DNA from 4 places in the Terrabacter ginsenosidimutans genome. Region 3 is predicted to be linked to each of the others. Evidence: riboswitches for the same ligand, from Rfam matches in the RefSeq annotation. Region 3 holds a riboswitch; each other region holds the start of a gene.

Region 1 (2,192 bases), on a different contig from region 3:
ACCGCGCGGGCTCCCAGGTCGCAGGCCGCCGGCGCATAGAGCGGCCAGCGTCGAGACCCCGTCGTGGTGAGGTCCGGCTCGAAGGCGGGCCGGCGCACGTCGACCGCCTCGATGCACGGGCCCTCCCCCAGGCTGAACTGCAGCTCCTCGAGCCGTTGGGCGTTGTGCCCGGACCAGGCAGCCGCGCTGCCGGCACCCGGCTGCCCGGCTGTCAGGCTCAGACCCGCACCGCTCGCAGGAACCTCGCGCACGGCCACGGAGCAGAGGCTGTTCAGGCTGCTGATGAGGCCCGGCGAGTGTCCCCTCGCGGGCGGCTCGCAATCGACCATCTGGCTCAGTGCGGCGAGTCGGTCGACGCGGCTCGCGTCGTCGGACTGCCAGTCGCCGTGAGCGCGTCCGTACTCACCCCGGTTGTCATCCATCACTGGAGCGGGTCCCGCAGATGCCGCCTCGTGTGCCCATGGTTCACGCCCTCGCTCGCTAGACCAGCTGGTCTGAGATGCGCTGACCCACACGCTGCCAGCCCTGAGCGCCGGGGGAGATCGGCAACTGCAGTCTCTCGAAATCGATACGTCCAGTCTACGCCAAACGGGAGCACAGGGACCGCGTCGTGACCGCGTTCCCTGCGCTCCCGCCTGGTCCGATCGAGCCGGGATCCCCTCGTCCCGCAACACCCGAGTCGACCACCGCCAGGGTCAGCGCACCCTCCCCGCCACCCAGCGCGACGTCCAGAGCTTCGACAGCTGGACGCGCTGGCCAGGCCTCGGCGAGTGCCAGATCTTGCCGTGGCCGGCATAGATGCCCACGTGGTAGGCGCGGCCGCCGGACATGAAGAAGACGAGGTCGCCGGGCCGGAGGCTGGCCTTGGCGATGCGCATCGTCTTCAGTCGCTGGGCGTTGGCAGTGCGCGGCAGCGAGACGTGCAGCCTCTTCTTGTAGATGTAGTAGACGAGCCCGGAGCAGTCGAAGGACGACGGCCCAGCGCCGCCCCAGCGATAGGGCTTGCCCTTCTGGGCGGCCGCGATCCTGACGGCCTTGAGCCCGCGCGGGATGGCTATGGACGCCGGGGTGACGTAGGCGACGGGTTTCGCTGCCAGGTTCACCGACGCTCGGGCCGGGAGGGCCGAGGCGGCTGATGCTGCCGGTGCACTCGGCGCGGAGGCTGTCGGGGCCGGCGAGGTGCCGACAGTCCCGACCAGCAGTGCTGCGGTCACAAGTGGCGCTATTGCCATGGACTGCAAGGAAATTCGACGTGCAGAAGTAGAAGCGGACATGGGTTGGTCCTTCCCACGCCTGTGAGGTGAGCTGTCGGGTTCGGGCGGAAGTTGCCCGGCCGCAGATGCGGCTTCACCCCAAGGACCGGCAGGCCGGTCCGAAGGTGGGTCCCCCACTCCTGTCCGTCATTGCTTGGCTGCCCCACCGGTGGACAGGATTCGGCGTCCGGCGGGCCGTCCGGGGGAGACCCCGGACGATGAACATTCATCGAATGTGACAGAGAAGGTCACGAAAGCATCGCGGTAGGACAAATTCTGGCAATGTTTGCCACGTCAAATGAGAGCGAACCGGGGCAGACGGTGCCTGACCGGGACAGGCCGCCGGTTAATGGGTGGACCGTTCCGGTCGGATCGACGCATCATGGACGCCGCTCCGCTCGGGAGCAGGTCGATCGTCGGCGGGGAGGCCCGCGGAGAGGTGGGGGCCATCATGGCCTGCTCAGCGGACACGGTCCGACGCCATCTCCCCCACCCTGGCTGACCGGGCCATCCGGTCATGCCGACCGACAGGAACAGACCGTGAAACCCCTGACAGAGAACGAGATTCGCGCCTCCTTCGTCAACACCTCCCGACGCGAGGCCAAGCAGGCGAGCCTCCCACCAGACCTCGAGAACCTCGACTGGGAGACGCTCGACGTCCTCGGCTGGGTCGACCGCAGCAACCCCCAACGGGCGTATGCCGTGGTCCCCGTCGACGACGCACCCGTCGGCTTCGTCCTGCGGGCCTCGGAGCGCACGCGCAAGGCGAGCACGATGTGCGCCTGGTGCGAGGACGTGTTCGCGACGAGCGAGGTGTCCCTCTTCGTCGCCAGGCGGGCGGGCGCCGCGGGCCGCGAGGGCAACAGCCTCGGCACGCTCGTCCACGCCGACTTCCGCTGTTCGGCGCACGTGCGGCGGCTGCCGAACAGCATGGAGGGC
Region 2 (2,192 bases), on a different contig from region 3:
GTCGTGCGGGCGTTCGAACGCCGCGACCGCCGCCTCGACGCGCCGCTTGGCGACCCACGAGTAGGGGCAGACCAGGTCGCTCCAGAGGTCGAGCTCGATGAGGGTCGTGGACTCGGCAGCACGCTGATCGGTCATCGACTCAGTCAACCACGGCCCGCACCGCCCCCGGGAAAGCGTTGCGCCCCCACCGGAGTCGGTGGGGGCGCAACGGCAAGGCGTGAGAGGTGACGGCTCAGAAGCGGCCGTAGCCCGACGGGGTGGTCCAGATCGAGTGGTTGCCGATCACGGTGCCGGTGCGCTGGGCGTCGATCATCCGGCCCGGGCTGACGTAGATGCCCACGTGGTAGGCCGGCGAACCGAAGAAGACGAGGTCACCGGGGCTCGGGTTGCTGACGCGGGTCGCTGCCGCCTGCTGCGCCGACGCGGTGCGCGGGATGGAGATCCCGGCCTGGCGGTAGACGTAGGAGGTGAAGCCGGAGCAGTCGAAGCCCGACGGCGACGAGCCGCCGTAGACGTACGGGACGCCGAAGAAGGACTGCGCGATGCCGACGATGCCGCTGGCGCTCGGGGCGGGCGCGACGTTGAGGGCGGGGCGGGCGGCCGAGCGGGAGACGCGCTGCGAGGCGGCCTTGCGGTCGGCGGCCGCCTTGTCGGCGGCGGCCTTCTCGGCGCGGTCCGCCTTGACGACGATGTCCTCGATGACGACCGGCTTGACCTTGGCCTGCTTGAGCCCGGGTGTCGCGAAGCCGATGGCCGAGAGGGCGTTGCCGGCCTTGAGCGTGCCGACGGCGGGGCCGACGGCCGCGGGGCCGGCGACGACGCTGCTCGAGCCGTCAGCTGCGTTCGCCGTGCCGGCGAACGAGGCGATCAGGCCACCGGAGGCCGCCACGACCGCGGCGCCCTTCACAGCGGGCTGAGCAGACTCCTTGGCGATCGTCTTGAGCTCGGCGATCGCGTTGAATCGACCGGGGGCGCGGTGGCGCCCGGAAACGTTCTGAGCCACAGATAGACCTCTCGACGCCTACGAGGTGAGCTGTCGGGTTCGGGCTGGAGGTACTGCCCGGCCTTCGCTCGGACCAGGTTCGGTCCACGGAGGGCTTCACCCCGAGGGCGTCTCTCGACGCCCGGAGAAAGTGGTTCCCCCGCTCCTGCCATGCGGTTCGTGCTGAGCCTCAGGTCGATGGCAGGACTAGGCGGTCCGACCCGGGGCACTCGCTCGACGGGGAGAGCAAGTTCGCCCACCGTACCCAAGTCGATCTGCCTTGTCACCTCCGAGTTCCCGGAAGTCAAAGATTTTTCCGGGGGCCCCGCAGAGGCTGGCGAAGCATGACAAAAGGGCCCCACCAACCGGGGCAGACCCTGACGAATACAGAGTGTTCAGGCAGCCTGACAGAAGACGTGGACGGCCACGTCGTCAGGCAGTGAGACGCCTGTCGAGCGCTCGCTGCCCTCACGAACCGCGACGACACGGCCACCGTCGCGCACGACCTCGACCCGCGCGCCGGGCACGACGCCGGCGCTCGTCAGCAGCGCGAGCGCCTCGGGGTCGACCTGCACGGGCTCTCCGATCCGGCGGATCGTCACGACCGCGGGGGCCTCCCCCACCGCTGCGGTGAGGGTGGTGAGACCGGTGAGGAAGTCGGCGTCCTGGCGCACGCCCAGCTCGTCGAGCCCGGGGATGGGGTTGCCGTAGGGGGACTCGAGGCCCTCGCCGATGAGACCGAGGATCTTGCGCTCGACCTTCTCGGACATCACGTGCTCCCAGCGGCAGGCCTCGTCGTGGGCGTACTCCCACTCGAGCCCGATGACGTCGACGAGCAGGCGCTCGGCCAGCCGGTGCTTGCGCATGACCCGCGTGGCGAGCAGGCGCCCGTGGTCGGACAGCTCGAGGTGGCGGTCGCCCGACACGGCGACGAGGCCGTCGCGCTCCATCCGCGCCACGGTCTGCGACACGGTGGGACCCGAGTGACCGAGACGCTCCGCGATGCGCGCGCGCAGGGGGACGATGCCCTCCTCCTCGAGCTCGAAGATGGTGCGCAGGTACATCTCGGTGGTGTCGATCAGGTCCGTCACGGTCATACCTTCTCAGAGTCGGAGAGCGCTCAAGGACCGGTCGTCGCCGGGCCGCGGTCGCCGACCCGGGTCGGGTCGTGCCGTGGCACCCAGATGCGCAGCCACCCGGCACCGACGAT
Region 3 (2,192 bases):
GCGCGCCTGAGCGACCGAGGCCCTCACATGCCTGAGCCCACGCAGTCTCCCGACGGCGACCGGCCGGCCGGCCACGTCCGTCGCCACGGGCGTGCGGCCGTGGCGGCGGCCGTCGCGGTCACGGCCGTCCTGGTCGTCGTCGGGATCGTCGCGCTCGTGCTCGGGCTCAGAGGGACACCCGGCTCGCCGCAGCCCGCGGCGGGCCGGGTGCCCCCCATCTCGCAGATGTCCAGCCCGCCCGGTCCCGCCACCCCATCCGGTTCAGGCGCCTCGTCGACGCCGCCACGTCAGAGCGCGACGTCGAGTCCCGGGGCCGACCGGGGCGCCGCCGGGAACGGCAGCATCGGGGACTTCCTCGAGGCCTCCGAGCCGACCTCGATCGAGATCCCCTCGATCGGGGTGCGGTCCCGGCACTTCGTGCCGCTCAGCGTCCAGCGCGACGGCACGATCTCGGTGCCGGGCACGGCGCAGGAGGTCGGGCTCTACGACGCCGGCCCCACGCCGGGGCAGCTCGGCCCCTCGGTGCTGGCGGCCCACGTCGACACTCCTTCCGGGGTGCCGGGGATCTTCCACGAGCTGCGCCGGGTCAGGGCGGGCGACGTCGTCAGGGTCTCGCGCCGGGACGGCTCGCACCTGACCTTCACCGTCGACCGGGTCGCGGCCTACAACAAGGCGCATTTCCCGACCGAGCTCGTCTACAAGGGCGACTTCACCAAGGCGGAGATCCGCCTCGTGACGTGTGGGGGGCCCACCGACAGCCGCAACGAGTACCGCGACAACGTCGTCGTCTTCGGCCACCTGACGAACGCGAGCTGAGCGCCCGGCGGACTACCCGCGAGGGGCGGGTGGCTGGCGCCCGTCAGCTGTGACTCCGGTCACACCCAGCCGCAGGTAAAGCGTTGGTATAGGCGCTGAAAACAGACATTCAGGTCTCCCCCTACGCGCCGCCGTTACCGTGGCGTGACATTTGCCAGTTCTGTCGTCTACTCTTCCGGGAGTCCGGCTACCTGGTCGGACTCTCGTGAGGTGGACCGCCTAGTCCTGTCACCGCCTGACGAGAGAGATCAAACCTTGTGACAGGAGCGGAGGAACCACACGTTTCTCCGGGCGTCCGGCGCAACGACTTCGGACGCCCTTGGGGTGAAGACCGCACCCGCCACGCGAACGCTCGCGCGGTGGGGGCAGACCGGGCACCTTTCCGCCCGAACCCGACAGCTAACTTCGTAGGCGCGGAGAGGTACAAACGCGTGAACATTGAGAACACCCGCGGCCGCCACCGTGCGCCAGGTCGCCACAATCCCCTCAACGAGCTCAAGCTGCTCGCCCGTGAGTCGGCTCAGCCGGCCATGAAGGCGGGCGCTGTCGTCGCCGCCACCGGTGGCCTCGTCGCCACCTTCGCCAACCCGGCGAGTGCCGACACCCTGACCCCCAACTCGGGCAACGTCGCTGCTGCCGGCGCCGAGTCCGCGGCCCCGGCTGCCGTCGGCCCCGCGACCGCTGCTGCTCCGGCCGCATCGACCGCGCTGTCGAAGATCGGCTACGCCCCCGCGGTGCAGCAGGCCGTCGCCCAGCGCGTCGCCAAGCCCAAGCCGCAGGTCATCGAGGACGTCCAGGTCAAGACCGAGCGCGCCGCCGCCACGAAGGCTGCCGCTGACCGCAAGGCCGCCGCTGCGCGCGCCTCGCGCGACCTGACGCGCAAGACCCTGACGGCGAGCACCTCGTCGGCCAAGGTGAGCGTGAACGCCTCCGTGCCGAGCGCCTCGTCCGGCATGCGCGCCTCCTCCAACTGGGCCACCGCCGGCCAGTGCACGTGGGGCGCCCTGAACAAGTGGTACCAGTCCGAGGGCTACTACCCCGGCGGCTGGACCGGCAACGCGATGGCCTGGGCCTCCGGCGCTGCGTCCGCTGGCTACACCGTGACCAGCACGCCGCGCACCCGCTCGATCCTCGTCATGCAGCCCGGCGTCCACGGCTCCTCGAGCGTCGGCCACGTCGCGTGGGTGACCGCGGTCAACGGCAACCAGGTGACGATCATCGAGATGAACGCCCTCGCCGGCGCGTACAACTACAACACGCGCACCCTGACCGACGGTCCGGGCATGAAGTACATCTACGCGCCGTGACCCACGGGTCGTGACCGCGGAGTTCTCCGCGAGCTGAGCGCGTACGAAGGGGAGGATGCTGCGGCGTCC
Region 4 (2,192 bases), 740 kb from region 3:
CCATGCGCACGGGTCTGCTGGCCGCGGCCGGCGCCGCCTGGATCGGCGCCCTCATGGCGTGGCCCGGCATCGCCATCGTCGTCTTGGCGGCCCTCTCCGTGCTGGCTCGCGCCACCGACCGCTCCGTCACGGCCCTCGTGATGAGGCGCTACGACTTCGGGCGTCGGCGAAGCGACGTGCCGTTCGCCGTCGTCTCCAGCCCCTGGCACCTCGTCGTCGGCATCATCGCGACCGCGGTGGGGCTGCTGCTGCCGGTGGCCGTCGCGCTGGCCGGGATCTTCGCCGGGGCTCTCCTGCTGGCCGGCACGCAGGGGACCGACCTCGGCCCCGGCACGCCGATCACCCTGGCGGTCGGCGGGGTCCTCGGCCTGCTCATGCTGTGGTGGGGGCCGGGTGGCGCCTCCCTCCGGCGGGGGTCGCGCTCGATCGCGCGCAGCCTGGTGCCCGCGGGGGTCGCGTCACAGGTCGTGGCGGGACTCCTCGTCGTCCTTGGCGTCGCAGCTGCTCTCGTGGCGCTGCAGCAGGGCGCGAGCCTCACCTGGAGCCCCTTCTCCGGCAACCCGTTCGGAGCCTGACCGGCCCGCCTGCGTCAGACAGGCCGGCCCCACGTGTCGTGTCCGCGGTGCCGGTTGGGCCACTGTGCGTGTCGTCGAGGAGGTCTGTGCGCGTCCTGTGCGAGGTAGCGCATCGCCCCCGAGATCGGCTGGGAAAAAGATCACGGAAGTGTCTCGACTTGGGTTGTGCGGGGTTGAAACCTCACGTACCGTCAGTGCTCGGCGGCACCCGACCCTCGGGTCGGAGCGGGAGCTGTAGCACTGGCTCCCGGGTCGCTTCGTCGCGTCCGGCTCCACACGAACGCTCCCACAACTTCACATGGACACCCATTGAATCCGTTCCCTGAGCGCGCCGAGCCTCGCCAGCCAGGGATGTAGCCCACACCCGTGGGCCGGGCGAGGACGGGGGACCCAGTGTGGCCAGTGAGTGCATGTGTGTCGAAGCACGTGTCAAAGAGGACGAGATCTGGCCTGGGGGTGAAGTCGCATCTGCGACAGGGCACCTGACGCCCCAACCCGACAGCTAACCCCGCAGGCGCGCGTCAGGAAGGAATCACCCATGCAGTACATGTCCAAGCATGCTGTGGCCAGGAAGACCTCGGTCAAGCAGCGCCTTGCGGGAGTCGGAATCGCTGGAGCCGCCACCATCGTCGGTGGCATCACCACGGCAGGGTCGGCCAAGGCCGCCTCCGTCTGGGACTCGGTCGCCTCGTGCGAGTCGGGCGGCAACTGGCACATCAACACCGGCAACGGCTACTACGGCGGCCTGCAGTTCAGCTCGAGCACGTGGCGCGGCTTCGGTGGCGGCGCCTACGCCTCCCGTGCCGACCTCGCCTCCAAGGCCGAGCAGATCGCGATCGCGCAGCGCGTGCTCGCCTCGCAGGGACCCGGCGCCTGGCCCGTCTGCTCCAAGCGTGCCGGCCTGACCCGCTCCAACGGCGGGGCCACGACGACGGCCGTCTCGCGGTCGACGACGCGCACCGCCATCGCGGCCAAGAAGCCGTCGGCGACCAAGCCGGTGGCCAAGAAGAAGACGGTCTCGAAGAAGAAGACCTACGCGACCAAGCCGGCGACGACCAACACGGCCAAGGGCGCCAAGATCACCGTCCGCAACGGTGACACCCTCGGCAAGCTCGCCGCGCGCTACCACGTGGCCGGCGGCTGGAAGGCCCTGTGGAAGGCCAACGGGGCCCGGGTCACGAACCCGAATCTCATCTTCGTGGGTCAGACGCTGCGTCTTCCGTGAGTTCCTGATACAACTGAGCCGGACGGCCTCGCGCGACCAACCCCTGGGTTGCGCGGGGCCGTTCTCTCGTTCCCCGTTCCACCGGTTTGGGCGTATGCCGTCGGGCTCGGTTACGCTTTCGCCCGTCCACGGCTTGCGGCCGAGGACGTGCTGGCGTGGCGCAATTGGTAGCGCACCTGTCTTGTAAACAGGCGGTTAGGGGTTCGAGTCCCCTCGCCAGCTCTCTGCTCAGGCGGGTTCATGGTGCTCCTGACCTGCGGTTTCGCCGCCGTGAGGCAGGGCGGACAGCCCGTCGACAGGACGAGCCCAGCAATCGGGGCTTAGCGGCAGGGAGGTCTCCCCGCGACTTCTTGCCTGAGACTCCGAGGGCCGGGAACGGCGGCTGAACAGGC

The links. A riboswitch is a leader RNA that binds a small molecule or an ion and turns the genes downstream of it on or off. The one in region 3 is predicted to bind cyclic di-AMP.
Region 1: linked by a shared signal. The riboswitch ahead of ABD831_RS11710 (C40 family peptidase) and the one ahead of ABD831_RS04685 (CHAP domain-containing protein) in region 3 are both predicted to bind cyclic di-AMP.
Region 2: linked by a shared signal. The riboswitch ahead of ABD831_RS16520 (C40 family peptidase) and the one ahead of ABD831_RS04685 (CHAP domain-containing protein) in region 3 are both predicted to bind cyclic di-AMP.
Region 4: linked by a shared signal. The riboswitch ahead of ABD831_RS01330 (transglycosylase family protein) and the one ahead of ABD831_RS04685 (CHAP domain-containing protein) in region 3 are both predicted to bind cyclic di-AMP.

The regions. Positions count from the first base shown of each region.
Region 1 is NZ_BAABDC010000003.1:300,166-302,357, reverse strand. Features, by position in the region: gene ABD831_RS11715 (GAF and ANTAR domain-containing protein) at 1-422, opposite strand, end outside; gene ABD831_RS11710 (C40 family peptidase) at 696-1,103, opposite strand; cyclic di-AMP (ydaO/yuaA leader) riboswitch at 1,282-1,439, opposite strand; gene ABD831_RS11705 (FBP domain-containing protein) at 1,794-2,192, shown strand, end outside.
Region 2 is NZ_BAABDC010000006.1:11,410-13,601, forward strand. Features, by position in the region: gene ABD831_RS16515 (DsbA family oxidoreductase) at 1-135, opposite strand, end outside; gene ABD831_RS16520 (C40 family peptidase) at 233-1,003, opposite strand; cyclic di-AMP (ydaO/yuaA leader) riboswitch at 1,007-1,171, opposite strand; gene ABD831_RS16525 (iron-dependent transcriptional repressor DtxR) at 1,378-2,073, opposite strand; gene ABD831_RS16530 (MFS transporter) at 2,103-2,192, opposite strand, start outside.
Region 3 is NZ_BAABDC010000001.1:1,005,896-1,008,087, forward strand. Features, by position in the region: gene ABD831_RS04675 (hypothetical protein) at 1-10, shown strand, start outside; gene ABD831_RS04680 (sortase domain-containing protein) at 28-816, shown strand; cyclic di-AMP (ydaO/yuaA leader) riboswitch at 1,053-1,242, shown strand; gene ABD831_RS04685 (CHAP domain-containing protein) at 1,248-2,123, shown strand.
Region 4 is NZ_BAABDC010000001.1:261,079-263,270, reverse strand. Features, by position in the region: gene ABD831_RS01335 (serine/threonine-protein kinase) at 1-575, shown strand, start outside; cyclic di-AMP (ydaO/yuaA leader) riboswitch at 921-1,109, shown strand; gene ABD831_RS01330 (transglycosylase family protein) at 1,114-1,800, shown strand; tRNA gene ABD831_RS01325 (tRNA-Thr) at 1,950-2,022, shown strand.